Regions from separate parts of the Caldanaerovirga acetigignens genome, predicted to be linked through region 1. Evidence: riboswitches for the same ligand, from Rfam matches in the RefSeq annotation. Region 1 holds a riboswitch; each other region holds the start of a gene.

Region 1 (10,117 bases):
CCTTCCAAGACGCTCCTGTCCATGAATGCCCCCGGATCTCCTTCATCGGCATTGCACACCACGTATTTCGGTGTCCCGGGAGCAGTCCTTGTGGCATTCCACTTAAACCAGGTAGGAAAGCCCGCTCCTCCCCTTCCCCTCAGGCCTGAAATCTTTATCTCTTCTATTACTTCTTCAGGTGTCATCTCTTTTAAGGCTTTTTCTAAGGCTTTATATCCCCCTGCTTCTATATACTCGTCTATACATTCAGGGTCAATTTTACCACAATTTCTAAGCGCGATCCTTAGCTGACCTTCTATATAAGCCCTGTCCTCGTCCGAAAGAGCATTCTCGTTTACTACAATTCCCTTTTCCAAGTGATTCTCAAAAATATCCTTCACCACATCCGGCGTCACTTTCACGTACATCGTACTTTTCCCTTCGTCGTCCACCACTTCTACCAAGGGCTCTAAGTAGCACATCCCTATGCATCCCGCTTTTTTAACTTCCACGTCCAAATTTCTCTTTCTTACCTCGTCTTCCACCGCTTGGAGCACTTTATTGCCCCCCGCAGCAATTCCGCAGCTTCCCAGTCCAACTATCACCTTCATTCTCCTACACCCCCTCTTTTTCCGTCTCTTTCTTCAAAATTTCCCTTATGATGCCCCTGGCTTTATCCGGGGTAAGTTTGCCGTAAGCTTCACCGTCTATCATCATCACCGGAGCAAGGCTGCAGCACCCGAGGCAAGCCACGTTTTGAAGAGTAAAAAGCCCGTCTTTTGTAGTCTCTCCTTCATTAATTTTCAGTTCGTCGCAGAGGGCACTTGTGATTAGTTCAGCCCCGTTTACATGGCAGGCTGTGCCGTGGCAAACCATTATAAGATGCTTGCCTATGGGTCTCAATCTAAACTGAGCATAAAACGTGGCAACCCCAAATACTTTGGCGGGTTTTACTTTTATTTCCCGGGCGATATGGTAAAGCACCTTCCTGGGCAGGTATCCGTAGATATCTTGGGCTTTTTGTAGCACCGTTATGAGGCTGCCGGGGTTGCCCCTGTACTTTTCGAGCACCCCATCTAAAAGGGCAAGGTCTACTTCTTCATCCGGAAATCTGGCATCAAACCCCGATTCTTTGCACTCACAGCAACTCATCTATTTTTCCTCCCCTTTACAGAATTCGTACCAATAACAGATTGCACAATTTATAAATTATTTTATATTCTACATTACGCCTCTTTTTCCTTCCTGAAAAAAAGTTTTTTTACCTTGATATCCACCCTAAGCACGTTTAAAGCCGTCATATATTCTACCTTTTCCTTCACCTCCTGCTGGACTTTCTCCATCAAAGGCAAAATTGGAATCCCGTACTGTACCGTAAGTTCTAAACTAATCGCGACTCCGGAGCCATGGTTTTCAACGACAGCCCTCCCTCCGCCCCCTATTCCTTCTATGCTTCTTGCTACATGTAAAGCAATCTGGCTTATCACCGTATCGGCAACAGTATACCGTCCTAAATAGCTGTATGTGGGCCTCACCACCGACTTTTCCGTGACTATCTCCTGCCTACCCCGGCGGTAAAAAATTTTAAGGGGGTCTAAAAGATACCCCGAAAAGTATTTCTTTATCTCGAGCGTGGGCACAGGTATTACGTGTTTTCCATCTACAGTCCTTATCTTCCTTGCCTCTTCTATCTCCTTTTTAGTCGATACATCCTCAATATATACAACTCTTGTGGGCTCCGGAAGCTCCAACGTCCTGCAGATTGTCCTTACCATTTTTTCCGAAGTACCTATGACGAGAACTCTTTTTGCATCAATTTCCTTCACCTTCTCTCTGACTTCTTCGGCATGATGCGGATCCTGAAAAAGAGCCCTTTTTATCGCACCTACCCTCGTCTCTTCCCTTTTTGCCGAATAACCGGCTACCACCCTATTTCCGTGGATCAAAAGCCCATCGTCAATTATAAGTTCGGCACCGTACTGCCTCGCCACTAAATGAGCCCGGTGGCTTTTTCCGGTGCCGCTTTTGCCTACAAAGGCGATTACTTCCAAATTATCAACTCCTGCTACATAGTTGTACTCTTTTATATTATCACAATAATGAAATACCATAAAGATATTTGTGAAACTTTTTACATGATTATCTAGTAAAACGCCTTCGGCTTCTTTTACCGAAGGCGTTTTATCAATATAATCATTTTGCAGCCTTAAAATTGTCGTATACGGCCTGCCAGAAACTAGCCGTGGTATAACCCAACCTCCACACCGCTATTCCCTTGAGGCCTTTTTCTATGACCAATTTGCATTTGGCATCCACCGAAGCACCGCTTTCCATCCAGATTTGATAAGTTACACCTTTTTCGTCTTTAAAACTTCCGTAAGCCATAAGCGAATTTCCGTCCAGGTTCATTTTCAAGCCGTATTTGCTCTTTAATTCATCTAAAAAGAGTATTCTCGAATAGGTCATCTGATTTTTCTCTTCCAATACTGTGTACCTTAGGCCATCCGTCCAGGCATAGCCGTAATAGCCCACACCTAAGACAACCTTCTGAGCCGGTATCCTCGCTGTGGCATAATCCACAACTTCCCTCGTCCAATCCACACCCGCCTGAGGCCCCGGCGCACTTGGACTTTTGTCGTAAGCCATGATAACTACGAAATCGCTGTACTTGCCCAAGACTTCATAGTCGTATGCCGGCCACCAGTCGTTTTTTTCGGTCTTTGCAGGGAGGGAAATGTTTAGAGACTTGTTTTTTGATTTTAAGGCATTGTATAGCTCAATTATAAAACTGTTAAAATTCTCTTTATCCTCAGGTTTTATGTATTCGAAGTCGATATTGACGCCGTCGTAGTTTTCTTTTTCTACCTCACTTACTATCTGGCCTATTAGCGCCTTCCTTTTTTCCGGAGTATCCAAGGCCTGGCTCAAGCGCGCGCGGTCCGATTCAAAAATGAGTGCATATACCTTGACGCCTTTTTGCCGTGCCGCCTCGAGTACTAAATTATAATCCTGCGGTTTCATAATATAGCGGGAATTGTCGTAACTTACCAGGTTCGAATTTTCGTCAAGGGTGTACCACTTGGCCGCGATGGAAGTGAGCTTTTCCACGTTCTTTATGAAATCGTCGTAGGACTGAGAATAATAATATCCCAAGATGTATTTGGCAAGACCTTCTTTTACAGTTATAAACACCGCCATTTTAGCGCCGTCCCAGTGAACTTGCGCTCCAAAAGCCTCGCTAAAAAAGCGTATGGGGACCATTGTCCTCCCTTTTACGATCAGAGCAGGAACATCTAGTTTTACCGGCTTTCCGTTTATGTAGGCGACGGAATTACCTATCCTGAGGATAATCTGAGTTGAGCCTTTTACTGCCGTAATCATTTTCGTCTTTTCATCCCAATGGACATTCGCCCCCAAATTTTCGCCCAAAAATCTAAATGGCACGAGCACCCTGCTCGATTTCATCACCGGCGGCACATCGGGCTTTATTTCCCTGCCATTCAGGAAAACTTTAATAGTTCCGGCACCGTATATTTCAAGAGGCGACACCGTTGATAATAAAAAGACTCCGATTAAAAAAAGAACGGATATTTTTCGAATATTCCTCAAATTCTACGACCCCCTTCATTAGTCCAGCAATACCATTCCGGTCCAAACTACTTTCCCCGGCGTAAAGGCAAATTCTAGCCCTGCATTTTTGCAAGTTTTAAATACATCAATACCCATTGCTTCCATAGATGGCCTTGCCTTCTCCCTCTGAACACAATAACCGTGTCCAGCGGCAGCAGGACATCTTTCACACAATATACACGGCCCTCCTATAAACCCGGCAGCAAAATGAAAGCCGGAAGAAAAAGCTCTCTTTTCCGTTTTATACACTGCCTCGTGCAAAAGAAGGGCAAGCCTTTTTGCCTCATTTTCTGCATCTTTGCTTTCGGTTTTACCTTCCACCTGCAGAATGACTGCCATAAAGTATTTTAAGACAAGTTTTCTAAATTCATCTACATCCGGCACATAAGGAGGGCACATAAACCTCTTCCCGTACTCCCTGCAGCCCGAATGGCTGCATTGAAACCTAACCCGCTCATCCACCACTACGTCCCGGGCCAATATGAGTTCGACCCGTGCAACGCCTTCACAATTTTTTGCAAATCCGAGGAGTTTTTCAGCCTCCTTAAATTTTTCCAGCAGCCTCATGGTCCACCTCTTAAAGCATAATAGCCTTTTAGTCTATAATACCAGAATCAATGCTATCTCGTCCACCTTGTAACAAATTCGTAAAATATATTGACAGAATTCCTAGTATACTGGTATAATTGCTTTAAATTAAAATTGAAAAATTGGCCTCTTATCAAGAGCGGTGGAGGGACTGGCCCGATGAAACCCGGCAACCCGCGCCTTTAATAAAAGCGCGAAGGTGCCAATTCCTGCAAAACGCTAAAAGGCGTTTTGAGAGATAAGAGGAAGGTTGAAAGAAACCCTCTTCTTATCGAAGGGGGTTTTTTTTACACAAAAACAAAAAGGAGGAATAGAGCATGAAAGATTTTAAATTCGACACTCTGGCAGTCCACGCCGGCCAGGAACCTGATCCCACGACTGGGGCAATGGCAGTCCCCATCTACCAAACCACATCTTTTGTATTCCAAAGCCCTGAACATGCTGCTAACCTTTTCTCTTTAAAAGAGGAAGGACACATCTACAGCCGGATGTCCAATCCAACCCAAGACGTGCTTGAAAAACGCATCGCAGCATTAGAAGGTGGCGTAGGCGCGCTGGCCCTTGCCTCTGGGCAGGCAGCAGTAGCTTATGCAATATTGAATATAGCAAAGGCCGGTGATGAAATAGTCTCTTCAAGCACCCTTTACGGCGGAACTTTCAACCTTTTTTCCACCACATTGAAGCGATTCGGAATAGATGTAAAATTCGTAGACCCAAAGGACTCTGCCAACTTCAAAAACGCCATAACTTCCCGCACAAGGGCAATTTACGGAGAAATTATCGGTAATCCAAAAATCGATATCCTTGACCTAGAAGAGGTCGCCCGGATAGCTCATGATGCCGGAATTCCTTTTATAGTAGATAATACTTTTGCAACTCCCTATCTTTGCAGGCCTTTTGAATTCGGCGCCGATATCGTAGTACACTCCGCAACCAAGTTCATAGGAGGGCACGGAACTACCCTGGGCGGGCTAATAGTAGACTCGGGCAAATTCGACTGGACAAACGGAAAATTCCCGGAACTTGCCGAACCAGACCCGGCTTATCACGGCGTATCTTTTACGGAAACCTTCGGAAATGCCGCTTACATTGCAAAAGTAAGGTGCATGCTCCTTCGGGACCTGGGCGCATGTATCAGTCCTTTCAATGCGTTTTTGTTGCTGCAAGGATTGGAGACCCTGCATCTTAGGATGCAGCGCCACGTAGAAAACGCAAAGAAAGCAGCGGAATTTCTAAAGAATCACCCAAAAGTCGCCTGGGTAAACTACCCCAGCCTTCCGGATTCGCCCTATTATACTCTTGCCCAAAAATACTTGCCAAAAGGGGCCGGGGCGATATTTACCTTCGGCTTAAAAGGCGGTTACGAAGCCGGGAAAAAATTTATAGAAAGCGTAAAGCTCTTTTCCCACCTTGCGAACGTAGGGGACGCAAAGTCTTTGATAATACACCCGGCCAGCACTACCCACCAGCAGTTGAGCCCCGAAGAACAAACAGCAGCCGGAGTCACTCCGGATATGATAAGGGTGTCGATTGGAATAGAGGACATTGACGATATTCTTAAAGACCTGGAAAGAGGCCTTGATGCCGCGTAAAAAATTTACAACCGAGGGGGATGGCCATGCTCGTAAAAAAACACTTTTTTCGCTTTACAAAAGGTGAAATTCAATTCAGCACCGAAAGCGGATATACTTTCGATGCTATTCAGGTGGCTTACGAAACTTACGGCAACTTGAACAGAAAAAAAGACAACGCCATTTTAGTGCTGCACGCCTTAACAGGAGATGCTCATGCCGCGGGTATGTATTCCAGCCGGGACCCCAAGCCCGGCTGGTGGGACCCGCTGATAGGCCCCGGAAAGGCGCTGGATACGAACAAATATTTCGTTATATGTTCAAACATACTGGGAAGCTGCTACGGGACTACAGGACCGACATCCGTAAATCCGAAAACTGGAAATCCTTATGGCAATGATTTCCCTCCGATAAATATAAGGGATATGGTAAGACTGCAAAAAATTCTACTGGAATACCTCGGAGTTAAAAAATTGAAGATGGCTATTGGCGGGTCTTTAGGAGGTATGCAGGCCCTTGAATGGGCCGTAACCTTCCCTGATTCTGTAGAAACAGTTGTTGCAATAGCTGCAACTCACGAGCTTTCCCCCTTGGCTATTGCGTTCAACTACGTGGGTATAAAAGCTATTGAAAGCGACCCATCCTGGAGAAACGGAAATTATTATTTGCTAGGCCAACCTGTAAGAGGGCTTTCACTGGCAAGGATGATCGGCACTCTCACCTATAAGAGCCACGAACTTTTCAAAAGAAGATTTTCGAGAAATATGGATGCAGAAAAAGGACTGTTTTTGGCAGAAAGTTATTTAGAATACCACGGAGAATCTTTCGTAAAACGTTTCGACGCAAATGCTTACCTTTGCCTTATAAAAGCTATGAACAGGCACAATATAGCCGAGCCCTATGGTTCCCTGGAAAAAGCCCTGAAGCGCATTAAGGCCAAGGTCTTCATGGTCGGCATAGATACCGACATGTTATATCCGCCCGATGAGCTTCGAAGTTTTATCAAGCAGTTAAATACCGCGGGCGGTTATGGAGAATACAGGGAAATAGAATCCTATCAGGGCCACGATGCCTTTCTTGTGGATTTCGAAAAGCTTTCTCCTATTCTGAACGAAATCCTCGAGACTTCGGTCCAGTCCACTTTTCTTAGCGAATCCCCGTCGCTTTGATTTTATTGTTGTTTTATCCGCCCCCTTATGCTATAATAATCTTTGCAAAAAGAATATTTAACAGAGATTAAGTGCGCCTATAGCTCAGGGGATAGAGCACCGGCCTCCGGAGCCGGGTTTTGCGGGGGTTCGAATCCTCCTAGGCGCACCATTTTTAAAATGCCTATAAGACAAGGCTTTCCGAGGACTGCCCCTTCCAGAAATCACCAAAAGAGTCCGGTGTTCCTGGAGGGGTTATATTTTATGGTTCTTTATTTGTTGCTCTGTTATTTTCAGATTAAACAAACTACTTTCATACTTATGGAGGATTTTCTAATGAATTACCGAAATTAAAATTGGAGGTGTTTTATGTGGTTGAACCTAAGGAAATTCTTGATTGGACCTACGAGCAAAAATGTCTAAAAGCAGTGGAGTCCCTGAAGAAAAATGGTTTTACAGCCGTGTATTGCAAGACTAGAAAGGAGGCCATTGATTACATACTCGATCAAGCAAAAGAAGCCTCCACCATAGGGTTTGGAGGCTCAATGACGCTGGTGGAATTAAACGTGACCGAAGCTCTAACGGAAATGGGCAAAGAGCTTTTGAATCACAACGCACCGAACCTTTCTCCTGAAGAAAAAATGGCCATAAGACGCAGGCAACTTACGTGCGATCTTTTTCTTACCAGCACCAACGCTCTCACAATAACCGGCTGCCTCGTCAACGTTGACGGCACAGGAAACCGCGCAGCATCCATGTTTTTCGGCCCCCGAAAGGTTATAATCATAGCGGGCAGGAATAAAATAGTCGGCAGCATAGAAGAAGGTTTAAACAGGATAAAAACGTACGCCGCACCGGCCAACGCAAGGCGGCTTAATTTGTCCACTCCTTGCGCCGACACCGGATTTTGCTCGGGCTGCAATTCTCCCGCGCGCATCTGCCGCATAACCACTATTCTGGAGAAAAAGCCCTTACTTACCGACATCCACGTCTTAGTCGTAAACGAGTACCTGGGCTTTTAGTGCGCTTTTGTCTTTCAATAACGCCTCCTCCTGTATCCGACGTAGCCATAGCCTCCGTAGCCATAACCGCCGGTGGTTTTATACATCAAATACGCAAAAATTACTATAAATGGAGTCATAAGCTGCGTCAAAGTGAAAAACCCTATGCCCCACTTATCATTTACGTAATGGACGAGAAAGAGCGGATTTTCCCTCACCGTCTCCTCGATCAGAGCCCTCAAAATCTGATGCCACCATATAAAGGACCAAAACTGGTATCCCGGCGGGAGGTCTTTAGTTTCAAGATATAAGTATCTAATCAAAAGCACAAGGCCTATAAAAGAACCTATTAACTGAGCCGGCCACCTGCCGAAGGAAAATTCGGTCATACGGCCAAGGACTTCCTGATTGAATATGTTGCCTATCCTCACTATTATATAGCCGAAGGAAAGCCCCAGCACGGTCAAATCCGCCACGACGTTGGGATTTATGCCGTGTCTCCTGCAATACGGCCACCCTGCGAGAAACCCTCCTAAGAGAGCACCGTGCCACGAAAGCCCGCCTTCCCAAATTTTAATTACCTGAATGGGAGCTTTTAAGAACCATTCGGGGTAGTTTGTGAGCACGAACATGAGGCGCGCTCCTACAATTCCAGATATTATGACGACAATCGCAAGGTTAAGCAAAAAGTCCTCGTCAAGATTGAGCCTCTTTCCTTTGACGTAAAGGTAATACGAGCCTACTAAAAAAGATATGGCCATGAATATTCCATACCAGTGAACAGCGATAGGGCCTATCTTAAATGCGTACGGACTTATTCCTTCGATAAACATGCGTATATGCTTCCTCCTTTTTTTATTCTTGCCTTAGGGCAGGTTATTTTTATTTTATCACCAAAAACCTATTATTGTATATAGCTTTAAAGAGGCGAAAATTCTAATTTTAGAGTAATAAATAAAAGAAAGGAGTTTCTGTATAGCGGAAAGTTAGTCTTTGCTTTAACTTAAAAAAATCAAAAAAGCCGACCTTAATCAAGGCCGGCTTCTCTTTATTTATATTTAGATTACAGTAAGCTGTGCTCTTTTAAATATTTTATCTATCCTTTCTTCTTCGGTCAGAATTTTGTTCTCTTCTGGGTCGTAAGCATATAGAGCGCCGTTTACCATCCTCGTGACCAGTTTCCCGCAGGCCGCCGGATTGCCTTTGAGGTGCGGAGCATCCAGAATGCCTAGCTCTATGGCTTTTGCAATGGTATCCGCATCGGAAAGCGGGTCCTCGACACTGGGATTAAGCTGTTTTATGGCGCTTAATATGACCATAGCTTCTTTTATAAGCTGATACTTGCGTTCCTGCACCACAGGATCATTTTCCATATCAGGCAACCCTAAGAAAGTATTTTTTATTACGCCCCTGACTATCTTACAACTTTCGATAATATCTTCCGCAGTAGCAGCATGATGCGCCTCGCAGAAACCAACTACATGGTAGATATGAGGCTTTATCGCCATGGCAAGGTATGCCGACGACGCAAGCTGCCCTTTTGCCTGAGATAGGTCCCCTGGGAAGCTGGCAAGGCCTGCCCTGGCCTGCCTATAAACTTTGAAATTATCATCTTGCAGCGATTCGATAAGTTCGATTTTTGCCAGCATTTTTGCCAGGTCCATCCTAGGCGAAAGCGATGGCGGGACGTTGAACATGTATTGAGCCACATAGTGCTTTACACCCATCTTTTTGGCATTATAAGCAGCCAAATACGCTGTTGCAACTCCCACTGCGTCATGGGCATCCCTGAGGCTCCAATGATGGGATTCGTTTACTTCAACAGGTATGCCCCTCTCGCCGTGCCATTTCATCACTTTTTGATTTTCCCTTATAGCCTCCCTGAGAGGCCTTGAGCTTCTTTTGTCCAAAACGCTGTACCAACACAGAGGCACGGCGCACCAGGCATTTTTTATGGTTTCCTGCAAGAGCTCTGCAAACTCAATGAGATGTGTGGTGCCGCTGTAGCACCGAAGAAGCGGATAATTTCCGCGGCGCGATGCTTCGTAAAGAGCTTCAAAATCTTCTTTTTTCCGCAGCGGAACGCCCCCTGCTCCGTCCAGTCTTCTGTCCATTTTATGCTGTTCGAAGAAAAATTCCTGGGCGTTCTGGTCTGGGGCAATAGAAATGACATCCAGTACCTTTGCTTCAGATACCTTTT
Region 2 (10,117 bases), on a different contig from region 1:
AAAGGTAGTGTCTGTATATCCGAAAAATGTTGAAAAAGGCTTGCCTTCCGTGCCAGCAACCATGATTTTGGTGGACGGTGAAACGGGCGTTGTAAATGCTATAATGGACGGCACATACCTTACAAGGCTTAGAACAGGAGCAGCTTCTGGGGTTGCGACAGAACTTTTCTCAAATGAAGATGCAAAAAAAGCAATAATTTTCGGTGCGGGCGCCCAGGCAGAGACCCAGATTTGGGCATTGCTCTGCGCAAGGAAGCTTGAAGAAGTATACGTCTTTGACGTTGATTTTAACAAAGCAAAGCAGTTTGCCGAACAAATGAATCAAAATTTCAAAAATTATGGCGCGACAATAACTGCAGTGGAAAATGCGGACGATGTACTTCCCGAAGTAGATATTATCACGACGGTCACAACATCTAAAAAGCCGGTATTTAATGGAAAATTAATAAAAAAAGGAGTCCACATAAACGGAATAGGAGCATATACCCCTGAAATGCAGGAAATTCCTGAAGAAGCCATATTAAAAGCCGACAAGATTTACGTGGACTCAAAAAGCGCGTGCCTCGCCGAAGCAGGAGACCTTATAGTCCCGATAAAAAAAGGGATGATTACAGAAGAAAAAATAACAGGGGATATTGGAGATTATATAATCGGCAAACTGCCCGGAAGGGAATCAAAGGAAGAAATTACTATTTTTAAATCCGTAGGCTTGGCTGTCCAGGATGTGGTAACCGCTGCTAGAATCTACGAAAAGGCTTTAAAGCTGGGGTTAGGTAAAAGTATCACCCTTTAGATTTATGGTAAGGACCTTTTCCGTATATGATGATCTCTAAAACGAGACAAATGGTATAAAAATTGGGACAATATCGAGAAATCATGAATTCCTTTCGCTAAAAGTGAAACTGGCATTAAAATTGCATATATAAAAAACTGAAACGTGATTTTGTTTTAACTGGAGGCGATATTATGGCTATTCCCTGCGATGCCATTGAAAAAGAAATCCAAAAAAGGAGGTCGGCCGTCCGTCCCATAAATGAGCGGATTGCGAGGCTTCGCGAAGAAAGCGTTAAGGCTCAGGTCAAAATCTCAGCCGAGAGGGCAAAAATCATAACGGAATTTTATAAAAGCGGCATAGCAAAAGACGAGTCCATTCCTGTGCAGCGCGCCATGGCCTTCAAGTACTTGATGGAGCGGGTGAGCCTGCCGGTGGAAGAAGGCCAGCTTATCGTGGGGCTCAGGGGGACCGGTCCGCAGGAAGTACCCACCTATCCAGAGATATGCACCCACAGCATGCAGGACCTGGAAATTCTAGATTCCAGGGAAAACATGCCCTACAAAGTGGATGAAGAGACGAAAAAGCTTTACGAAGAGGAGATAATTCCGTTCTGGAAGGGTAAGACGGTTAGGGAAGAACTTTTTGCGAGCCTTCCGCAGGAATGGATCGATGCCTATGAAGCGGGGATATGGACCGAATTCATGGAGCAGAGGGCTCCGGGACATACCGCTGGTGGGGAGAGAATTTTTGAAAAAGGGGTTCTCGACATAAAAGAGGAGATAAAAAAGAGTATGCAGGAACTCAACCCCGATGATCCCGATTATAAGGAAAAGATGGAAGAATTGAAGGCGATGGACATTGCCGCCGATGCAATTTTGATCTACGCACAGCGCTATGCCGAAAAATTGGAAAAAATGGCCCAGGAGAAAGAAAACCCCGAGCGCAAAAAAGAGCTTGAAGAAATGGCAAGAATCTGCCGCAAAGTTCCCGCACATGCGCCGGAGACATTCTGGGAAGCCCTGCAGCACTACTGGTTCGTTCACGTCGGGGTGGTCTATGAGACCAACCCCTGGGATTCCTTCAACCCGGGAAGATTCGACCAGCACCTTTTTCCCTTCTACGAAAAGGATGTAAAAGAAGGAAGGCTCACGAGGGATAAGGCCAAGGAACTTTTAGAGGCCTTCTGGATAAAGATAAACAACCAGCCGGCGGTGCCCAAAGTAGGAGTTACTGCAGAGGAAAGCTTCACATACAACGACTTTACCAAGATAAATATAGGGGGCTTAAAAAAGGACGGCTCAGACGGAGTAAACGAAGTGTCCTACCTGCTATTGGAAGTGCTGGATGAAATGAGGACTCTTCAGCCGAACACCGCCTTGCTCGTCAGCAATAAAAACCCGGACAGGTTATTGATAAAAGCCCTGCAGGTTGTGGCGCCGGGATTCGGCGAACCGCCGTTTTTCAACTTCGACGGCGTGATAGTGAAGATGTTGAGGCAGGGCAAGACTCTGGAAGATGCACGGACTTCAGGGGTGAGCGGCTGCGTTGAGACGGGCTCTTTCGGTAAAGAAGCCTATATACTCACGGGCTACTTCAACCTGCCCAAAATCCTTGAAATTACCCTGAACAACGGAATAGACCCGCAGACCGGCAAAAAGCTGGGGATTGAAACCGGAGATCCTGCAAACTTCAAATCCTATGAAGAGCTGTGGCAGGCTTTCATGAAGCAGGTGAAGCATTTCATGGACATAAAGATGAAGGGGAACGACATCATAGAGGAAATATATTCAAGGCAGCTTCCCGTGCCGTTCATGTCGCTTTGGATAGATGACTGCGTGAAAAAAGCAAAGGACTACAATTCCGGTGGTGCGAGGTACAACACGCAATATGTGCAGCTTGTTGGGCTCGGCACAGTGGCTTTCAGCCTGAGCTCGCTGAAGTACCATGTTTTCGATGAAAAGACGACTAGCATGGAAGAATTTATGGAGGCATTAAGGCAAAATTTCGAAGGGAAATACGAGATTTTGAGGCAGAGGATATTGAATAAGACCCCAAGGTACGGGGAAGATGACGATTACGCCGACGAGATAGCTAAGAGGCTTGTGGATGAGGTAGTCGGGATGATAGAAAGCTACCCGCCGACGCTGGTGAGAAAGGCTTCGAGAAGGGCGTATTTCCTGCCGACGACGGTCCACGTATATTTTGGCAAGGTCACAGGTGCCACGCCGGACGGCAGAAAAGCCGGTTTTCCGGTGTCCGAGGGCATATCTCCAGTGCAGGGAAGCGACAGAAGAGGAGTAGCGGCAGTGTTCAGGTCAATTGCAAAGTGCGATTGGGATAAGACCGGAGGGGCGCTTCTAAATCAAAAGCTCACGCCAGATTTATTGGAAGGTGAAGAGAACCTCCGGAATCTCGCAAGCCTGATAAGAACGTTCTTCAACATGGGCGGGCATCACGTGCAGTTCAATGTGGTCAGTGCGGAGCTTTTGAGGGAGGCCCAAAAACGCCCAGCGGATTTCCAGGACCTGATGGTGAGGGTTGCGGGATACAGCGACTACTTCGTGAATTTGCCGAAGGGACTACAGGAGGAAATAATAGCGAGGACCGAACAAAAGGAATTTTAGCTTATTTGATGCTGCAAGGAGGCTTTTAGATGACGAATAATGGCTTAATATTCGATATTAAGCGCTTTGCGGTGCACGACGGGCCGGGAATAAGGACCACCGTATTTATGAAAGGCTGTCCTCTCAGGTGCTGGTGGTGCCACAATCCGGAAGGCATATCGCCCAAAAATGAGTTAATGTTTTTCGAATATAAATGCATTAGGTGTCGTACCTGCGCCGGGGTATGCCCGGCCGGGGCAATTTTTTTTGAAAACGAAGGCGGCTTTCCCAAAATTGAAAGAAGCCTTTGCATAGGTTGCGGTATATGTGCCGATGCCTGCCCGACGAATGCGATAAGGCTCGTCGGGAGGGTAATAAATGTGGAGGAACTTATAGAGGAATTGGAAAGGGACGTGCTCTTTTACGACAAATCCAGCGGTGGCGTTACTTTTTCGGGGGGAGAGCCACTTGCACAGCCGCATTTTCTAAAAGAAGCCCTAAAAAGGTGCAAGGAGCGCGGCTTTCACACCGCCCTTGACACTTCGGGCTTCGCGCCACGGGATACCTTTGTAGAGGTTATGGATTATGTGGATTTTTTCCTGTTCGACTTGAAACTCGCAAAGGAGGAGCATCACAAAAAATACACAGGGGTTTCTAATGAGCCCATAAGGGAAAACCTGAGGCTTCTGGATGATGCGGGAAGGGGAAAGGACGTGCTCCTTCGCCTTCCCGTCATCCCCGGGATTACCGATACAAATGAAAATATAGAAGGCCTTGTGGAATTCGCATCTTCGTTAAAAGACATAAGGCAAATAGAACTTTTGCCCTTCCACGATGTGAGCGAAAAGTACGCGAGGCTTTCGAGAGAATACAAAATGCTGGACCATAGCGCACCGCCTCCGGCTACCATGAAGCGCATAAAGGAAGCTTTTGAAAGGGCAGGTTTTAGCGTGAAAGTTTAACCAGCTTTTTGGCAAGGTAAACTGCGGAAACCGCATCTGGGGCGTATCCGTCAGCACCTATCATCTTTGCAAATTCCTCGGTGACCACTGCACCGCCCACCATTATTTTGGCAGGTATGCCTCGAGATTTAGCAAGGTCTACTACATCTTTCATCCTTACCATGGTAGTAGTCATCAAGGCGCTCAGCCCTATTATGTCAGCATTGCTACTTACAGCGGCTTCAATAATTTTTTCTTCCGGCACATCCACCCCGAGGTCTACTACGTGAAAGCCGTTGTTTGATAGCATCAATTTCACAATGTTCTTGCCTATGTCGTGAATGTCCCCGCGGACGGTGGCTAAGACTACCGTGCCGTGGGATTTTTGTTTTTCCGCACCGATAAGGGGACGAAGATGGGAGAAGGCCATCTCGGCCGCTTCGGCGGCTGCTATGAGTTGGGGAAGAAAGAATTCGCCCGTTTCGTACTTTTTGCCCACCTCTTCCAGGGCGGGTATGACCATCTCGTTTATGACATCGAGCGGACTGTTTCCGTTTTTTAAGGCCAAATCCACCAGAGCTTTTATGTTTTCTGCATTGCCGTTAATAACCGCGTCCTTTAAGGTTGTCTCGGAAGTTTTTTCTAGTCGCCCGGAGAAAACGTAATATTCGCCCCTCTCATCGCGGCCGGTCAAGAGGTCAGAAGCCCTTAATGCATAGACTACTTCTTCGCTGAGAGGGTCTATTATCGGAAGGTCCAGGCCTTCTTTTATAGCCATGGAAAGAAATGCTGCGTTTAAAGTCTTCCGGAAGGGAAGGCCGTGGGATATATTGCTTATCCCGAGGGTCGTTTTCACGCCGAGCTCTTTTTTAATCAAGCTGATGGCCTTTAAAGTTTCGAGTGTCTGGTTTTGATGGACACCGGCTGCAAGACAGAGGCAATCGATGAAGATAAAGTTGCGGTCGATGCCGTATTTTTCCGCGCATTCGACGATTTTTTGGGCGACCTTCAGGCGCTTTTCGGCACTTTCCGGAATTCCGCTTTCGTCCAAGGTAAGCCCTATTAAGGCAGCGCCATAGCGCCGGGCAAGGGGGAGTATTTTCTCAAGCTTATCCTTAGAACCGTCTACCGAATTTATTATAGCCCTGCCGCAAAAGTATTTAAGGCCTGCTTCGATAGCTTCGGGGTTGGAGCTGTCTATGGAAAGGGGAACATCGACCGTTCGCTGGATGGATTCTACCGCCCTGGCCATTGCGGATGCTTCATCGAGTCCCGGTACCCCTACATTTACGTCGATGATCGAAGCGCCGGCCCTCACCTGTTCCTCGGCTTCCCTTATTACAGGTCCGAAGTCGCCATTTTTAATCGATTCTGCGAGCTTTTTTCTCGCTGTGGGATTTATTCGTTCTCCGACGAAAGGCGTGGGGCCTCTTCCTTCTATGTAAAGGGTGCGGGTGCGGCATGCCAAGAAGCACCTTCCGTCAGGAAAGCGCAAGGGCGGGCGAAGATCCGATACGGCTTCGGAAATAGCCTTTATGTGTTCCGGCGTGGTGCCGCAGCATCCACCTACTACCGAAACGCCCAGGCGAACCATTTCTCTTGCATATTTGGCCATATCTTCGGGTGTAACTGCATAGGATTCGGCACCGCCTTTTGTATCAGGAAGCCCTGCGTTGGGCTGGGCAGAAAGGTATACACCTCCTACCTTGGCCATCTTTTTTATGATTTCTATTGCTTCTTCCGGGCCCAAACTGCAGTTTAAGCCGACGACCGTGGCGCCCATGGCAGAAAGAACCCTCGCTGCGGTTTCGGGGTCTGTGCCTGTAAGGGTCCTTCCGCTTTTTTCAAAAGTCATTTGGCATATTACGGGAACATCGCCGAATTCCTTAACCGCGAGGAGGGCAGCCCTCATTTCCTGAAGGTCGGACATGGTTTCTATTATTATCAGGTCTGCACCCGCTTCCAGGAGGTAACCAGCCTGCTCTTTAAAAGCGGTGTAAGCTTCCTCAAAAGAAAGGTCACCAAGGGGAAAGATGAGCTTTCCGGTAGGACCTATAGAGCCTGCCACAAGAACCTTCGTTCCCGCAGCTTTTCTGGCGATTTCGACTGCCCGATGGTTAATATCCTTTGCTTTATGGGCTAGGCCGAAGGTAGAAAGCTTAATTCGATTCGCGCCGAATGTGTTGGTTTCGACAACTTCTGCACCCGCATCGACGTAAAACCTGTGGACGTTTTCTACGGCGTTGGGAAATTCAAGATTCAGCATTTCGGGGCATGAGCCGGGCGGAAGACCATTTTTAAAGAGCATTGTTCCCATAGCGCCGTCAAATATCAAGATTTTTTCCTTGAGTAACTCTATTAATTCAATGGACCTCAAAATTTTTCCTCCTTTAAATTTTTTCAATTTCGATGTCACCTTTTGCCCCCAAGTGTTCGCCAATGATAATCAATGCTCCTATGACTCCTTCTATGCTCAGGGCAAATTCTAGGGCGTCCTTTATATCATTCGGGGACTTAACCCGATTGCCTGTGGCGGTTGCTACCGCATCAGCAAGGGTTGAATTTTCCGCTACTATTACTGCTGCATCTGCTCTGCCGAAGCTCAAGGAGTGGCCTATTGTGCCTGCTGAAGTGCATATCCCCAGAGGATGACCAGTTGCGTTGAGCTTTAAGGCGATTTTATTGCTAAAAGGAGAAGCTCCTGCGAATATTCCAATTTTAATTGGTCGCTTTATCATAGCAAATATATCTCCCCCGTTTTCTACTATTACCTCAGGGGAGAATTTTAAGAGGAGCTTCCCAATGAATTCAGATATAGCGCCTGCTACTGCTGCCATTGGACCTACCCCTGCTTTAAAAGCGGCCTTTGCCATATGTTTTACTATTTCTGGTGCCCATTCGGGGACGGAGTGCGGAGACAATGAGCAAATAAAATCCGGGTCAAATGCTATATATTCTTCCAGGTCTTTTCGATAATTCAGCAAGCAGGCAAGGGCTTCTGCTGAAAGATCTTTTTTGGCGCTTATGAAAAGGTCAGTTTCCTTGAATTTGACGGTAAAGCTAATCAAGCCTTCTGCGTATACGAGTTTTCTATAGTCACGGCTTTTGTATTCAGCCATAATCTGTTCCACCTAAAGCTGAACTATTGCGCCAAGTGGACAACTACTCACACATAAGAGACAAGAAGAACATTTTTCAGAGCAAAAGCGCAGCTTCCAATTGCCTTTATCGATGCATAATGCAGCAGTGGGGCAAAGCGCAGTACAAGCACCACAACTTATGCACTTTTCTTCAATAAAACCTATTTTGGCTCTTTTAACCTTTAAATTTTCATTTACTCTGCTCAAAGTTATTCCTCCTTTGTCTCATTTAATGGCAAAAGCCTGATATCCATAGGTAGTGCTTGTATAGGTTGCTGTAATAGGAATTTGCCTTCTTTTATCCAATTTTTTAGGATCTCGGCTATTTTTATGGAAACTGAAATGCTCGAAAGGCAAGCTGTAGGGACTTTCTTGCCCATGATCGTTACATTTCCACTCTTTAATTCTGAGTAACTTACCCTGCGAAGGACTGGTCTTGAGCGGGAGGGCACTGCGTAATCGAGTATATTTGTGAGAATTTCTTCGTCCCTTATGGATACGAACCGTGCCATTTCCTCATCAATGATGGGAATCGGAACTCCTACGCCTACGTAAAGTGTCACACCGTAGCCCTTGACTACTGCTGCTCTAAGAAATTCTGGACTCATCTTCTTTAAATCTCCTATTAGGGCCAGCGTAGCGCCGCCTCCAATGGGAACGCCGCTTTCAGCGCGCTCTTGAGTAGGATTATGTTGGGTGCCTTCCCAGGCTACGTACCCTATTGCACCACCCAGGAAAATTCGCGTCCCAACGCCGATAGTCCTAAGGTACGGGTCGTTCATCAAGGGGCTTAGTTCTCCCGTTGTCGAATAGTTTACATTCCCGCAGTTTGGTAATAGCACGCCCATATAGGTATAGAGGGTTTTGTCGGAAGTGTTCGTTGCGGCGTTGTAATTCTGATAAGCGTTTCTGGGGTTAAAAAGTATTGCCTGGTTTATGGAATATTTATCGATAAAACCAGTGAATTCCTTTCGAGGGTAACAGTCGGTTCCGTAAGATAGAGCCCTAAGCTTTATTTTCTTTCCGGCTACCAGGTCCTCTATTACATGGGCTCCGCCGTAATTCATCCCTTCGGATTCCGACTGTTCTGTGGCTCCTATATAGGCATCTACCGCCGCTATACCTCCGTAAGCCGGGACATCGTTCAGCCAGACTTTGCTCATCTTTATGGGTGGATCTGTGTGGCCGAAATTTAGGAAAGCTCCAGAAGAGCACATGGCCCCGAAAGTTGCGGTGGTTACCACGTCTACCTTTTTGGCGACCTCTTTTATGCCCTCTTTGCGGGCAAGCTCCTTTACTTCCTGGGCTGTGAGCACCACAGCACAACCGGATCTAATCTTTTCGTTAATTTCCTCAAAGGTTTTCAATACAATCACTCCTTCTTGGTGCAAAGTACAGTAAGAGGCAACAAGAAAGCCTCTTCCGATAAGAAGAGGCACGCTTTCCTGCCTCTTCTTATCTCTCAGGACATCTCGTCCTGCAGGAATTGGCACCTTCGCATCTTTAAAGATGCGGGTTGCCGGGTTTCATCGGGCCAGTCCCTCCACCGCTCTTGATAAGAAGAGTTTTAAAGATATCTGGTTTTCAAAGTTTTAAATAGATAATAACAGAAGTATTTTTTCATGTCAATAATTTATTTGCGATGAAGGAGCATTTTTAAAAATTTCTTGCTGTGTTCGTTCTTTCGAAGTCAATTTAGATACAAACGGCACTACTAATAGAGGAATTGTCATGGCAAGGCTTCCGAACATAGGGATTTTTGATGAATCAAATCTAGAAATTACCGAGAGAACTATCGATATAGCAAGGCCTGTTATGGAACCAGTCCATGCGCCTGATTTTGTGGTTTGCTTATAAAACAGGCCAAAAAGATATGGCGCTAAAAATGTTCCGGCCACAGTGCCCCAGGATATGGCCATCAGTGTAATGATGATAGATGGCTTTAGTATGGCGATTATCAGTGAGAGGATAATAAAAATCAGGCAGAACAGCCTCATGAGCGCCATTTTGGCCTTGCCGCCGAGTTTAATTCCAAGCCCTTCTGTTAGGTCCACGCTTATCGCCGAGCTCGATATCAGGACCAGAGAAGATAAGGTGGACATGGAAGCAGATATTACAAGCGCTAGTATTACGGCGGCAACTGCTTCTGGCATTGCCCATTCAATTATTTTCGGCACCATAATGTCAGGATTAGGCCGCCCGCCTTCTAAAGGTATGGAGTCGAAAAAGAGCCTCGTCATGGCACCTATGAAATAAGCGGTGAAGCTTATTATAAAGGAGAATGCGGTGGAAATTGCGGTGGCAGGCTTTACAGAAGCCTCGTCTTTTATTGAGTAAAATTTGTGCACCATTTGCGGAAGGCCCCATGGTCCCAAGCTTGTCAGGGTTACAAAAAAGAATAATTGCCAAAAACCAGGGGGACCTACCGGTGCGGCTAATTTTGGGTCTATGCTGGCAAGCTTTCTTATTGCCGGCATTATTCCGCCCACATTAGGATGAGAGACTACCGACCATATCATTAATATACTTCCAAATAGCATTATTAATCCCTGGATGAAATCCGATAGGCTCACGGAAAAATAGCCTCCGAGGATCAGATAAAATGCGGTTAGTGCCGCCATAATTACTAGTGCCAATTGATAATCGATGTTAAAGACT
Region 3 (10,117 bases), on a different contig from region 1:
GAAATATCATCCGAAAGCCGCCCCTGGCGCGGTGCTTCCTTCACCGTTCGGTACGGGCTGTGAATCTTTCCAATGGGCATAAGTTCCATCAAAGCATCCCCTTCCAGACATATAGTGTTACTCTTTTTTAATTTTGTAACACTAATTTTATCACACTTTTTGCACTCAATCAAGTTAAATTTTTAACAATCATCTTGAAAGATACGTCTCGTAATAGCGATAGACCGTTCAACCTACAAATGGGAAAAGTATTACAAAAAAAGGACAGCAGTAGAAAGAATAAACAGCAGATTAGAAATCGGCTGTTGCATAAAAATAAGCTATTAACTGTAGAAAGCAATAAAAAAACAAAGAAGCCACATAAACAGTGGTTTACTTTAGTGTTGCCTTTTTTGGTTAGAAAAATATGGCTCTGGTTGACTCAAGACTCTTTTTTTGGTATTTTCATGTTAAAAAGGAATTAGATCAGTTCTGAGAGAGAGGAATACATTATAGCTAGGAGCAAAATCTGCGAAACTGGTTCGGTAAGAGGGGTGAAATATTGCAAAGTGTGAGCAACCTGGGTTTAGCTTTGGATAGTGATGAGCGGGTGTTTGTGCGAGATAAGGTTCATATTGTTCTTGGGGATGCGTTGGACTGGTATGACCAATGGCCTTCCCCAACTGTAATCATTTCAGATGGCCCTTATGGTATTGCGGGATTTCCCGGCGATCCGCCGACGCCTGATGTCTTAGCTGAATGGTATGAACCCCATATTGTAGCCTGGTCGAAGGCGGCTACTCCTGTGACCACCCTGTGGTTTTGGAATTCCGAACACGGATGGGCAAATGTTCACGGGGTGCTGCAAAAGTATGGATGGTCTTTTGTGAATTGTCATATTTGGAACAAAGGTATAAGCCATATAGCTGGCAACTCTAATACAAAAACGCTTCGCAAGTACCCTGTTGTTACTGAAGTATGTGTGCAGTATGTACGAAGGGCGGAATTCCGTGTGGGACATCGGGTTATGACCATGCAGGAATGGTTGCGCTATGAATGGGAACGTAGCGGTCTTCCCCTTTCAAAAGCCAATGAAGCAGCCGGGGTCAAGAATGCAGCCACAAGAAAGTATCTGACCAAAGATCACCTTTGGTATTGTCCACCGCCGGACGTTTTTGAGCGCCTTGTTGCCTACGCCAACCAGTACGGAGACCCGAACGGCCGTCCATATTTCTCGCTTGACGGGAAGCGTCCTCTTACCGCCAAAGAGTGGGCAAACATGCGCCCAAAGTTTTATTGCGAGCCAGGGGTTACGAATGTTTGGGATGAACCGTCTGTGCGCGGTCCTGAACGTATTAAGGTTCCTGATCGTATCAATAAGGCGTTACATGCTAATCAGAAGCCACTTAAGCTGACAGAACGGATTATTCGGGCTAGCTCTGATCCGGGAGATGTTGTCTGGGCACCATTTGGAGGGTTGTGTACGGAGGCCATTGCATCCCATAAGTTGGGCCGAGTCCATTACAGTGCTGAAATTAACCCTAGATACTTTAAAATTGCTATTGAAAGGTTGAAGACGTATGACAGGTCCTAGGACACCAATACGTGAAGAACCGAGTAGGGAATGGGAACACTATAACTTATGGGTTAACGTCAAAGAGGCTCTTTACAATCTTCCTTACCAATTTCACACAGATACGTACATTGAAGGTGTTAGCCTTACGGATCTTCCAACGTTATCTCCTGCGGTAGGGACGACGATCGAGCAGCAGCTGGTGGATAATTTGAATCAAATACGGTCAGTGTGGGACCCGGAAGGCAGGTACAGCGAATATGCGTTCATTCGCCAGGCGCAGACGTTTCCTGATGTTCTTCTCACGAAATCGGGCGGAGGAGATATCACTCCTATTCTTGGCATTGAGCTTAAAACGTGGTATCTATTGGCAAAAGAAAAAGAGCCAAACTTTCGATTCTGTGCTACAAAAGAGGCATGCGCACCTGCGGATTTGGTTGTTATTGTGCCCTGGCTATTATCACAAGTTATTTCTGGACGTCCGAAACTCCTAAAACCATTCGTGGAAAACGCAAGGTATGTCGCTGCATGGCGGAATTATTATTGGGAGCATACTAGACAGACCGAGGACGATAGAGGAATCATAGTGCCTGAAGATGTACGTCCCTATCCGCGTAAGAGCGATGCTATTAACGATAGACCTGTATCCGATCGTGGCAAGAATTTTGGGCGTATTGCCAGAACAGGTATTATGGAAGAATACATAGAGGAAATATATAACGAACGTATAGCGGGTATCGAGATTCGTCATTGGTTGCGATTTGTGAAAATTTTTAGTGAAGGAAGAACGCGAGAGGAAATAGAGCAGGAATTTGAACGATTTGAACGAGAGATAGAACAAGGTAGGTACGGTAAAAATGAAGGAAAAATAGAAAGTGTTTGGATGATATTAACCGGTTTGCGGCGTTTAATATGGGAAGAGAGCGGGACTGATTCCTAGAGGAACAGCTAGCTAGAAGAGCTCTTCTTCCGGGAAATAGAGCGACTAGCTTCTGAATTTTGAAATCTGGAAAACAAAATAATATCACTGAAGTTATGATATAATTTTCCATAAAGTACAAATACTACCAACGGTACTATGATAAATCAATTTCTAGTCTATCCTGAAAATAATGTTCCGAAAAAAAGCAATAAAAAAGTAAGCCCATACCTATAAGCTGCCCTTTAGAAGGCCGTGACGCAGTAAATTTGCAATCCATTCAGCATCCTTGACATCAGTTAAAAAACAACTCCTTAGCGGCTTTAATATTGAAGGGCTGATGCAACAACCATAAGGGGTTATTCTATCCTGCGTGCTTCCCTAAAAAAATCGATTGACATAATCCTAAATGAATGTTAATATTTATATCATCAAAATTGAATAAGAAAACTCTTATCGAGAGCAGGTGGAGGGACTGGCCCGATGAAACCCGGCAACCGGCAACTGCGAGCGCAGTTGCAGCGGTGCTAATTCCAGCAGAACGTTACGTTCTGGCAGATAAGAGGTTTTTTAACCCTCTTCTCGATGTCAGAAGGGGGTTTTTTGTTGCATTTTTGGGAAGGGGAGGGATTTAATTGATTCGGATAAGGAATCTCACAAAGGTCTACACTTCGGCTTCGGGAACCGTCAAAGCGTTAGACGGCATAAATCTCGACATCGAAAAAGGAGACATTTTCGGAATAATAGGTTTAAGCGGCGCAGGGAAAAGCACCCTACTTCGGTGCATCAATTTGCTGGAAAAGCCCACATCAGGCTCTATAGAAATAGACGGCGTGGAGATGACCGGACTTTCCCCCAAAGAGCTTAAAGAGATGCGCAAGAAAATCGGCATGATTTTCCAGCACTTCAACCTGCTTTCCTCCCGGACCGTGTGGGGGAATGTGGCCTTTCCGCTGGAAATAGCCGGTTTTGACAGGAAAACCATAAACGAAAAGGTAGAAAATCTCTTGAATCTGGTTGGGCTTTCCGACAAGGCAAAGTCCTTCCCTTCGCAGCTTTCGGGAGGGCAAAAACAAAGAGTCGGCATCGCCCGGGCTCTTGCCTGCGACCCGAAAGTTCTGCTCTGCGATGAGGCGACTTCGGCACTGGACCCGGAAACCACCTTTTCAATCCTGAAACTTTTAAAAGACATCAACGAGAAGCTGGGCATCACCATGGTGGTCGTGACCCATGAGATGAACGTGATAAAGCAAATATGCAACAAAGTGGCAGTTATAGAAAAAAGCCGGGTGGTGGAGCAGGGGACGACTTTCGAAATATTTTCAAGGCCGAAAACTCAGACGGCTCGCAACTTTTTAAAATCTATTTTCATCTGCGAAATTCCCGAAGAGCTTAAAGTGAAAATAAAGGCCTTAAACGGAAACCTGGCAGAGGGCCGCGTGGTCAAAATAGGATTTTTCGGTAAAATTACTGCAAAGCCCATCCTCTCGGAGGTTGTGAAAAAATTCGGCGTGAACACCAATATCCTGTACGGAAACATAGACCACATCCAAGGTACTCCCTTTGGAACTTTGGTGGTGCAGTTCGAGGGGAAAAACGGGACGGCCGACAGGGCTCTTTCATACTTGCAATATATAGGCCTTGACGTGGAGGTGGTGGAAATTGGCTGAAAGTGTAAAGCTGCTTTTTAGTGCAACCCGTGAGACTATCTACATGGTGGCGGTGTCGGTGCTCATAGCATCCATTTTCGGGATACCTCTCGGCGTCCTGCTTTATTCCACCGACAGAGGAAGGATTTTGGAAAACAGCCCCTTGAATAAAGCTTTGGGCACCATCGTCAATATATTCCGTTCCATTCCTTTCGTCATTTTGTTAATAATGCTCATTCCCTTTACCCGGTGGCTCGTGGGAAAATCCATAGGCACCACGGCCGCCATAGTTCCCCTTTCGGTGGCAGCCATTCCCTTTATGGGAAGGCTCACCGAAACGGCCTTGCGCGAGGTAGACCGCGGCGTCATCGAAGCGGCACAGGCCATGGGGGCGTCTCCTTTTCAGGTCATCACAAAAGTTTTAATCCCCGAGGCCCTGCCTTCGATCGCCGCTGGAATAACTATAACCGCCATAAACCTGGTGGGGTATTCCGCCATGGCCGGCGTGATAGGAGGTGGTGGACTAGGAGACCTGGCGGTGCGCTATGGATACCAGCGCTTCATGCTCGACATCATGCTCTACACCGTGGCAATACTCGTGATTATGGTGCAGCTCATCCAGGTCCTTGGAGATTTGGTGGTAAAGTCCCTTTCCAAACATCGTTAATCAATCAAAAATTTTTGCATTAAGGAGGGACCTTGAATGAAAAAATTTCTTGCGGTGTTTTTAACACTCAGCATCCTTGCATTCCTGCTTTCGGGATGCGGGCAAAATCAATCTGCCAGCGAAAATAGCGCAAATCAGCAGGTGCAAAATGAAAAAGTGACGATAAAGGTTGGAGCTTCTCCGGTGCCCCATGCCGAAATCCTGGAAGTTGTAAAGCCGATTCTGGAAAAAGAGGGGATTAATCTAGAAATTGTGGAATTTACCGACTATGTTCAGCCCAATTTGAAATTGGCAGAAAAGGAACTCGACGCCAACTATTTCCAGCACATTCCGTACCTTGAGGAGTTTTCAAAGGAGCACAATCTAGATTTGACCTACATCGCAAAGGTCCACATCGAGCCCATGGGGGCCTATTCCCAAAAGATTAAAAATCTTGGCGAACTAAAAGAAGGAGCCACCGTCGCCATACCCAACGACCCGACCAATGCCGGAAGAGCTCTTTTGCTCCTGCAAACAGCGGGACTCATTAAATTAAAGCCTGAGGAGGGGATAAAAGCTACAGTTGGCGACATTGTTGAAAATCCAAAAGGTTTGAAGATAACCGAACTTGAGGCTGCAACCCTCCCCCGGGTACTGCCGGACGTGGACCTGGCGGTGATCAATACCAACTATGCTCTGGAGGCAGGGCTCGTTCCCACAAAGGACGCGCTCATCATTGAAGATGCCAACTCGCCCTATGTAAACGTGTTGGTGGTCCGAAAAGGAGACGAATCAAGGCCGGAACTCAAAAAACTCGCCGAAGCATTGAATTCGCCCGAAGTCAAAAAGTTCATCGAAGAGAAATATCAAGGGGCCGTCGTGCCCGCCTTCTAATAGCGGAGTGATTTTATGGCATACTTTTCCAAAACTTTCGGCGTAATCGCCGGAACGCCTCAAGACACAAAAATGGGCGTGGAATTCATGAGAAAAAAGGGGTTTGATGCGGTGGGAATTCCTACCGCCTCAAACCCCGAAGAGCAAAATATGCTGCAGTACCAAAAAGCCGATACCCTTACTCAAAAAGTCATCGCCATTATCGACGAGTTCCATAAAAAGAACATAAAAAGCATTATGATATACTGCAATTCTCTTTCGGCAGCCATAGACTTTAACCTCGTAGAAAACAAATATCCTTCTTCCTATATCTTAACACCACTTCAATCGTACCGCAACCTGGCGTCAAAATACAGCCGCCTTATCGTCTGGGCCGCCAACGCCCAGTCCCTCAAGGTCATAGAACAGATTCTATACGAAAGCAACCCATCCATCCGGGTCATCGGAGTTACCCTCCTCCCGGTGGTGAATGCCATTGAAAATTTAATGCCGCCGGAAGACATCTTCGAGAAGTTCAACCTTGCCAATTTCTTGCCAAAAAGTTTCGGAGCCGAGGGACTGGTGCTCGGCTGCACGCACTTCCCCTATTTGAAAAAAATACTCGAAGAAAAGCTCGATGTAACAGTCGTCGACCCGATGGAGGAAGTGCTGAGAGATTTCGTTTTACGCTTAAACGCATTTTAATATCAATTTTGCCAAGGCCGCCTCTTTTGTGTCCGCACCCATAGAGACGACTCCGGCTTCCAGGGCCTTTACTCCGACCTCGTAGAGAGTCAGGTCCACCCCTTCGAAGGGCACCTGGGTGGTGACCGCCACCGTTATTTCCGACTCTACAAGTTCACGGATGGCAGGAAGAAGGTTCCGCGGCGGACGGAACGTTATACCCCCCGCCCCGAAACTTTCTATCAGCACCGAATGGTAACCCTTTTCTTTGGCAAAAAGCAGCACTTCTGGCTCGATGCCCGGGTAGAGTTTGACAAGAAGCACCCTGGTGTCGAGCCTGTCGTAAAGGACGGCAGGGCAAGCTTTTTTTTCCTCAGGGTTTATTTCTCCTCTTTCGGCGATAAGGTTCCAAACTTTTGCAATCCGCCTCCCTTCGGCCTTCAAGGCCTCCTCATCCCATTCGATGGCCCCTTCGCACACCTTGCCGGCATAAGGAGCGTTTACGCTCCAGAAGGCATCAAAGCTCGAGGTTTTCATCTTGCTCGCTCTGTCGCCGAAAATAACCTTTCCGTCAAAGACCACGAAAACACCGGGCCGGCCCGAAGCGGCCACCCTGAAGCTGTCGAGCAGATTTTTTCTGGCGTCGCTTTTTTCCTCGCCGATGGATTTTTGGGCGCCGGTCAGCACTACCGGCTTTTTTAAATAGGTGAGCATGTATGTAAGGGCCGCTGCAGTGTATGCCATGGTATCGGTGCCGTGGGAAATCACCACTCCGTCAAAATCATAAAGCGCATCGCTCACCGCCCTGGCTATGGTCACCCAGTCCTCAGGCTGCATATTGGAACTGTCTATGTTCATTATGAGCTTCCCTTCTATTTGCGCAAAATCCGAAAGTTCAGGCAAAAGTGCGAGCATTTCTTTCTCAGTAAAGGCAGGCCTTAAACCCTCAGGACCGGGTACCGAGGCGATGGTACCGCCTGTTGCAAGAAATGCCAATTTTTTTATTTTTAAGTTCATCCATTTCCCTCCTTTTAAGTAACTTGTCTGTCATAATATTCATTCCCCGCAAATATACTAAGCATACGATGTACAAATTATACCATAATTACCAGTGCTCGGGGTCTACTACGTTTATAGGATTTATGGGGCGCTGTAAAAATGCCTCGCCCACTTTTATAAACCTTTCCGGGTCGTCGCTCACAAAAAATTTATAATGAGGTAAGAGCCCTTGTCCCCTTTCCAGGCCTTTTTCAAAAAGTATGGCTGCTACTTCCCTGGCAGTTTCAAGCGCCGAATCTACCAATGTAACTTTATCTCCCATTACTTTCTTTAACGTCGGTTTCAGGAGGGGGTAATGGGTACATCCCAGCACCAGCGTGTCTATACCCTCTTTTTGAAGCGGAGCAAGGTAAATTTTTGCCGTATGGTATGCGACTTCGTTTTCCAGCCAACCTTCTTCAACTAGGGGCACAAATAGGGGGCACGCTCTTGAAAATATAGCTATATTCTCATTTATGGCGCGTATTGCCCTTTCATAAGCTCCACTTTTTACCGTCCGCTCGGTGCCTATCACCCCCACCTTCCTGTTTTTTGTAGCTTTCACGGCTGCCCTGGCTCCCGGTTCTATAACTCCGACCACCGGTACAGGCAACATGTCTTGAAGCTTTTCCAAGCACGTAGCACTGACGGTGTTGCAGGCGATCACAATCATCTTCACATCTTGTTTCATAAGAAAACTTACTCCCTCTTTGGCAAACCGGGTGATGGTCTCCTTGGATTTGGAACCGTAAGGCACCCTTGCAGTATCGCCCAGATAAACTATATTTTCCCAAGGCATAAGGTTCATTATTTCCTTTGCCACCGTAAGTCCACCGATGCCGGAGTCGAAGATTCCTATTGGTTTTTGACTTTCCATATTCCGACCTCCTGCGCAAGTATAAAAACTTTTTATCTTTGTGATAATAATATTATTTAGTTTACACCAGTTTTTATAATCTTTCCAGCGGAGAAAAATCCCACAAACAGCCATCTGCAGCGACTAACAGTCCAAGTCTTGCCTGTATGACATGACTTATACTCCTTCCTTCAAAATACGTCTTTACTCTTTCACCGCCGGGCTTTAGCATCACAAGGCCAGCATCGGTGGGAATAAATATAGCATCGGCGCATGAAAGAGGCAATGCGGCAGGGGACACATTTAAATCCTCTTCCCACTTTACATTTCCTTCTTCGGTATCAATGGACATTACCTTTCCGCTACTAGCTACAACAATCGCACTTTTTTCCAAAAAACAGAGCGCATGAATTTTTTCCCCAAAATTTTTATTCCAGAGCATCTTCCCCGTCCTCGCATCCAGGCAAAATATGCTTCCTTCATCGTTTACCGCAAACGCTTTTTTTTCAAAAACCGAAACAGGCCCTTTTATGAACCCGGGAAGTCTTGCTTTCCAAAATAGCGCGCCTTTATCATCTAGGCAGTATACTACTGAAAGTGAGCCGAAATACAAAAAATCCAAGGCTAAAGTCATAGGGGTGATGTAGTCAGCACCTGTCCTGTACCGCCACATTATTTCCCCACTCCAGTTCAGGGCGTATAAAACTCCACTCCTTGATGAGGCGTACACGCCATTTTCATTTGCTACAGCAGGAGATTCAAAATCATCACGGGCAAATTCAAATTTTGCCTCACCGGAATAGGCATCTAATGCAACTAGCGAAGATGCTGAAACTAAAACTGCCTCCTGGGCAAGGCTCATAGAGCTCGGGGAAATCTTTTTCCTCCACTTAAATTTTTTGTTTCCAAGGTCGAAGGCCCCTATTGAATTTTCCTCTGCAACAAAAACCGAGTTTTTCTTTGCGGTTAGGGCAACCAGCCCTTTTACTTTTGCCAGTTTCGAAACCTCAAGGGATGAGCCCAAAAACACCGGAGAATGACCGGTATGGCAAAAATCTCTTTTTAGCGTCACCCATTCTCCGGCCCCTTTTTTTATCATCTTTTGCAGAACATCGAAGAAAATTCCGTCAGCAATCCCGGTCGGCTTTATTTTCATTAATCTTTGAAACTTCCTAACGGCGTGCTCAGTCTCAGGGCCGAATACGCCGTCGACCTTTCCGCAATAAAGTCCGAACCACTTTAGTGCCTGTTGAATGTGCCTTACATCAGTACCCACCATATAAGGCCTCGTTTTTCGAAGTTCCCTGCTACCCCCTTGGATATAAACAAGCCGCACCCTTCACCACCTACCCCGGCATTTTACCCCCCATAATCTCAGATTATTCGCAATGAATTTTTTTTGTGAAAAATATAAAGCCAGGGTTTTTAAAAGCCCTGGCTGTGCGCCCTCGGGAGCTATTTTTTATTTTTCGCGCTGTCTTCCATGAGCATTCGCTCTGCTCTTTCTATGGCAAGCCTTACCAGGTTGCCGCAGTCCCTGGAAGACACGCTTCCCCAACCCTCTCTCGCGACGATATCCGCCACCCCAAGCTCTTTTGCAAGTTCGTACTTGAGGGCTTCAGACATGACGCCGCGCCTTCGGGCCATCAAGCTCCCTCCTTAAATTTTTTCGCACATTATTATGGTGCGTAATAAGCAGAAAAATATGTTGATAGTACCCTCTAATTTTGCCATTTATTGTTAAAAAATTTAATTCCCTGCATACCATAAAAGCCCCTTTTAATCAGGGGCTCTTGACCGCTTTCATCCGACCTGTTCGGCCTGCCGGTAATACTCCATTTCCACGCTTTCCCTGTCGGCCAGCACCTTTATGAAATTGGTTTCGGGGTCTTCGGTGCCC

What was found. Region 1 has a riboswitch for S-adenosylmethionine ahead of BUB66_RS05565 (homocysteine synthase). Riboswitches for the same ligand answer to the same signal wherever they lie in the genome.
Region 2: it holds a riboswitch for S-adenosylmethionine, as region 1 does, so the genes downstream of both, BUB66_RS09910 (homocysteine biosynthesis protein) here and BUB66_RS05565 (homocysteine synthase) in region 1, are expected to answer to the same signal.
Region 3: it holds a riboswitch for S-adenosylmethionine, as region 1 does, so the genes downstream of both, BUB66_RS01690 (methionine ABC transporter ATP-binding protein) here and BUB66_RS05565 (homocysteine synthase) in region 1, are expected to answer to the same signal.

Annotation. Positions count from the first base shown of each region.
Region 1 covers NZ_FRCR01000005.1:160,495-170,611, forward strand. The annotation lists gene nuoF (NADH-quinone oxidoreductase subunit NuoF) at 1-590, opposite strand, end outside; gene nuoE (NADH-quinone oxidoreductase subunit NuoE) at 595-1,131, opposite strand; gene BUB66_RS05550 (Asp23/Gls24 family envelope stress response protein) at 1,206-2,030, opposite strand; gene BUB66_RS05555 (stalk domain-containing protein) at 2,173-3,588, opposite strand; gene BUB66_RS05560 (DUF2284 domain-containing protein) at 3,607-4,176, opposite strand; SAM riboswitch class I at 4,325-4,442, shown strand; gene BUB66_RS05565 (homocysteine synthase) at 4,515-5,789, shown strand; gene metX (homoserine O-acetyltransferase MetX) at 5,816-6,937, shown strand; tRNA gene BUB66_RS05575 (tRNA-Arg) at 7,011-7,088, shown strand; gene BUB66_RS05580 (lactate utilization protein) at 7,288-7,938, shown strand; gene BUB66_RS05585 (prolipoprotein diacylglyceryl transferase) at 7,953-8,750, opposite strand; gene BUB66_RS05590 (cobalamin B12-binding domain-containing protein) at 8,976-10,117, opposite strand, start outside.
Region 2 covers NZ_FRCR01000014.1:2,163-12,279, forward strand. The annotation lists gene BUB66_RS09880 (ornithine cyclodeaminase family protein) at 1-793, shown strand, start outside; gene hypD (trans-4-hydroxy-L-proline dehydratase) at 967-3,399, shown strand; gene BUB66_RS09890 (glycyl-radical enzyme activating protein) at 3,429-4,340, shown strand; gene BUB66_RS09895 (homocysteine S-methyltransferase family protein) at 4,324-6,696, opposite strand; gene BUB66_RS09900 (UPF0280 family protein) at 6,710-7,438, opposite strand; gene BUB66_RS12770 (4Fe-4S binding protein) at 7,451-7,666, opposite strand; gene BUB66_RS09910 (homocysteine biosynthesis protein) at 7,669-8,835, opposite strand; SAM riboswitch class I at 8,912-9,021, opposite strand; gene BUB66_RS09915 (sodium:solute symporter family transporter) at 9,085-10,117, opposite strand, start outside.
Region 3 covers NZ_FRCR01000002.1:22,734-32,850, forward strand. The annotation lists gene tsaA (tRNA (N6-threonylcarbamoyladenosine(37)-N6)-methyltransferase TrmO) at 1-89, opposite strand, end outside; gene BUB66_RS01680 (DNA methyltransferase) at 551-1,573, shown strand; gene BUB66_RS01685 (hypothetical protein) at 1,764-2,492, shown strand; SAM riboswitch class I at 2,922-3,036, shown strand; gene BUB66_RS01690 (methionine ABC transporter ATP-binding protein) at 3,107-4,141, shown strand; gene BUB66_RS01695 (methionine ABC transporter permease) at 4,134-4,787, shown strand; gene BUB66_RS01700 (MetQ/NlpA family ABC transporter substrate-binding protein) at 4,824-5,660, shown strand; gene BUB66_RS01705 (aspartate/glutamate racemase family protein) at 5,676-6,344, shown strand; gene BUB66_RS01710 (asparaginase) at 6,330-7,340, opposite strand; gene murI (glutamate racemase) at 7,429-8,238, opposite strand; gene BUB66_RS01720 (outer membrane protein assembly factor BamB family protein) at 8,312-9,553, opposite strand; gene BUB66_RS01725 (small, acid-soluble spore protein, alpha/beta type) at 9,673-9,864, opposite strand; gene BUB66_RS01730 (aminotransferase class I/II-fold pyridoxal phosphate-dependent enzyme) at 10,021-10,117, opposite strand, start outside.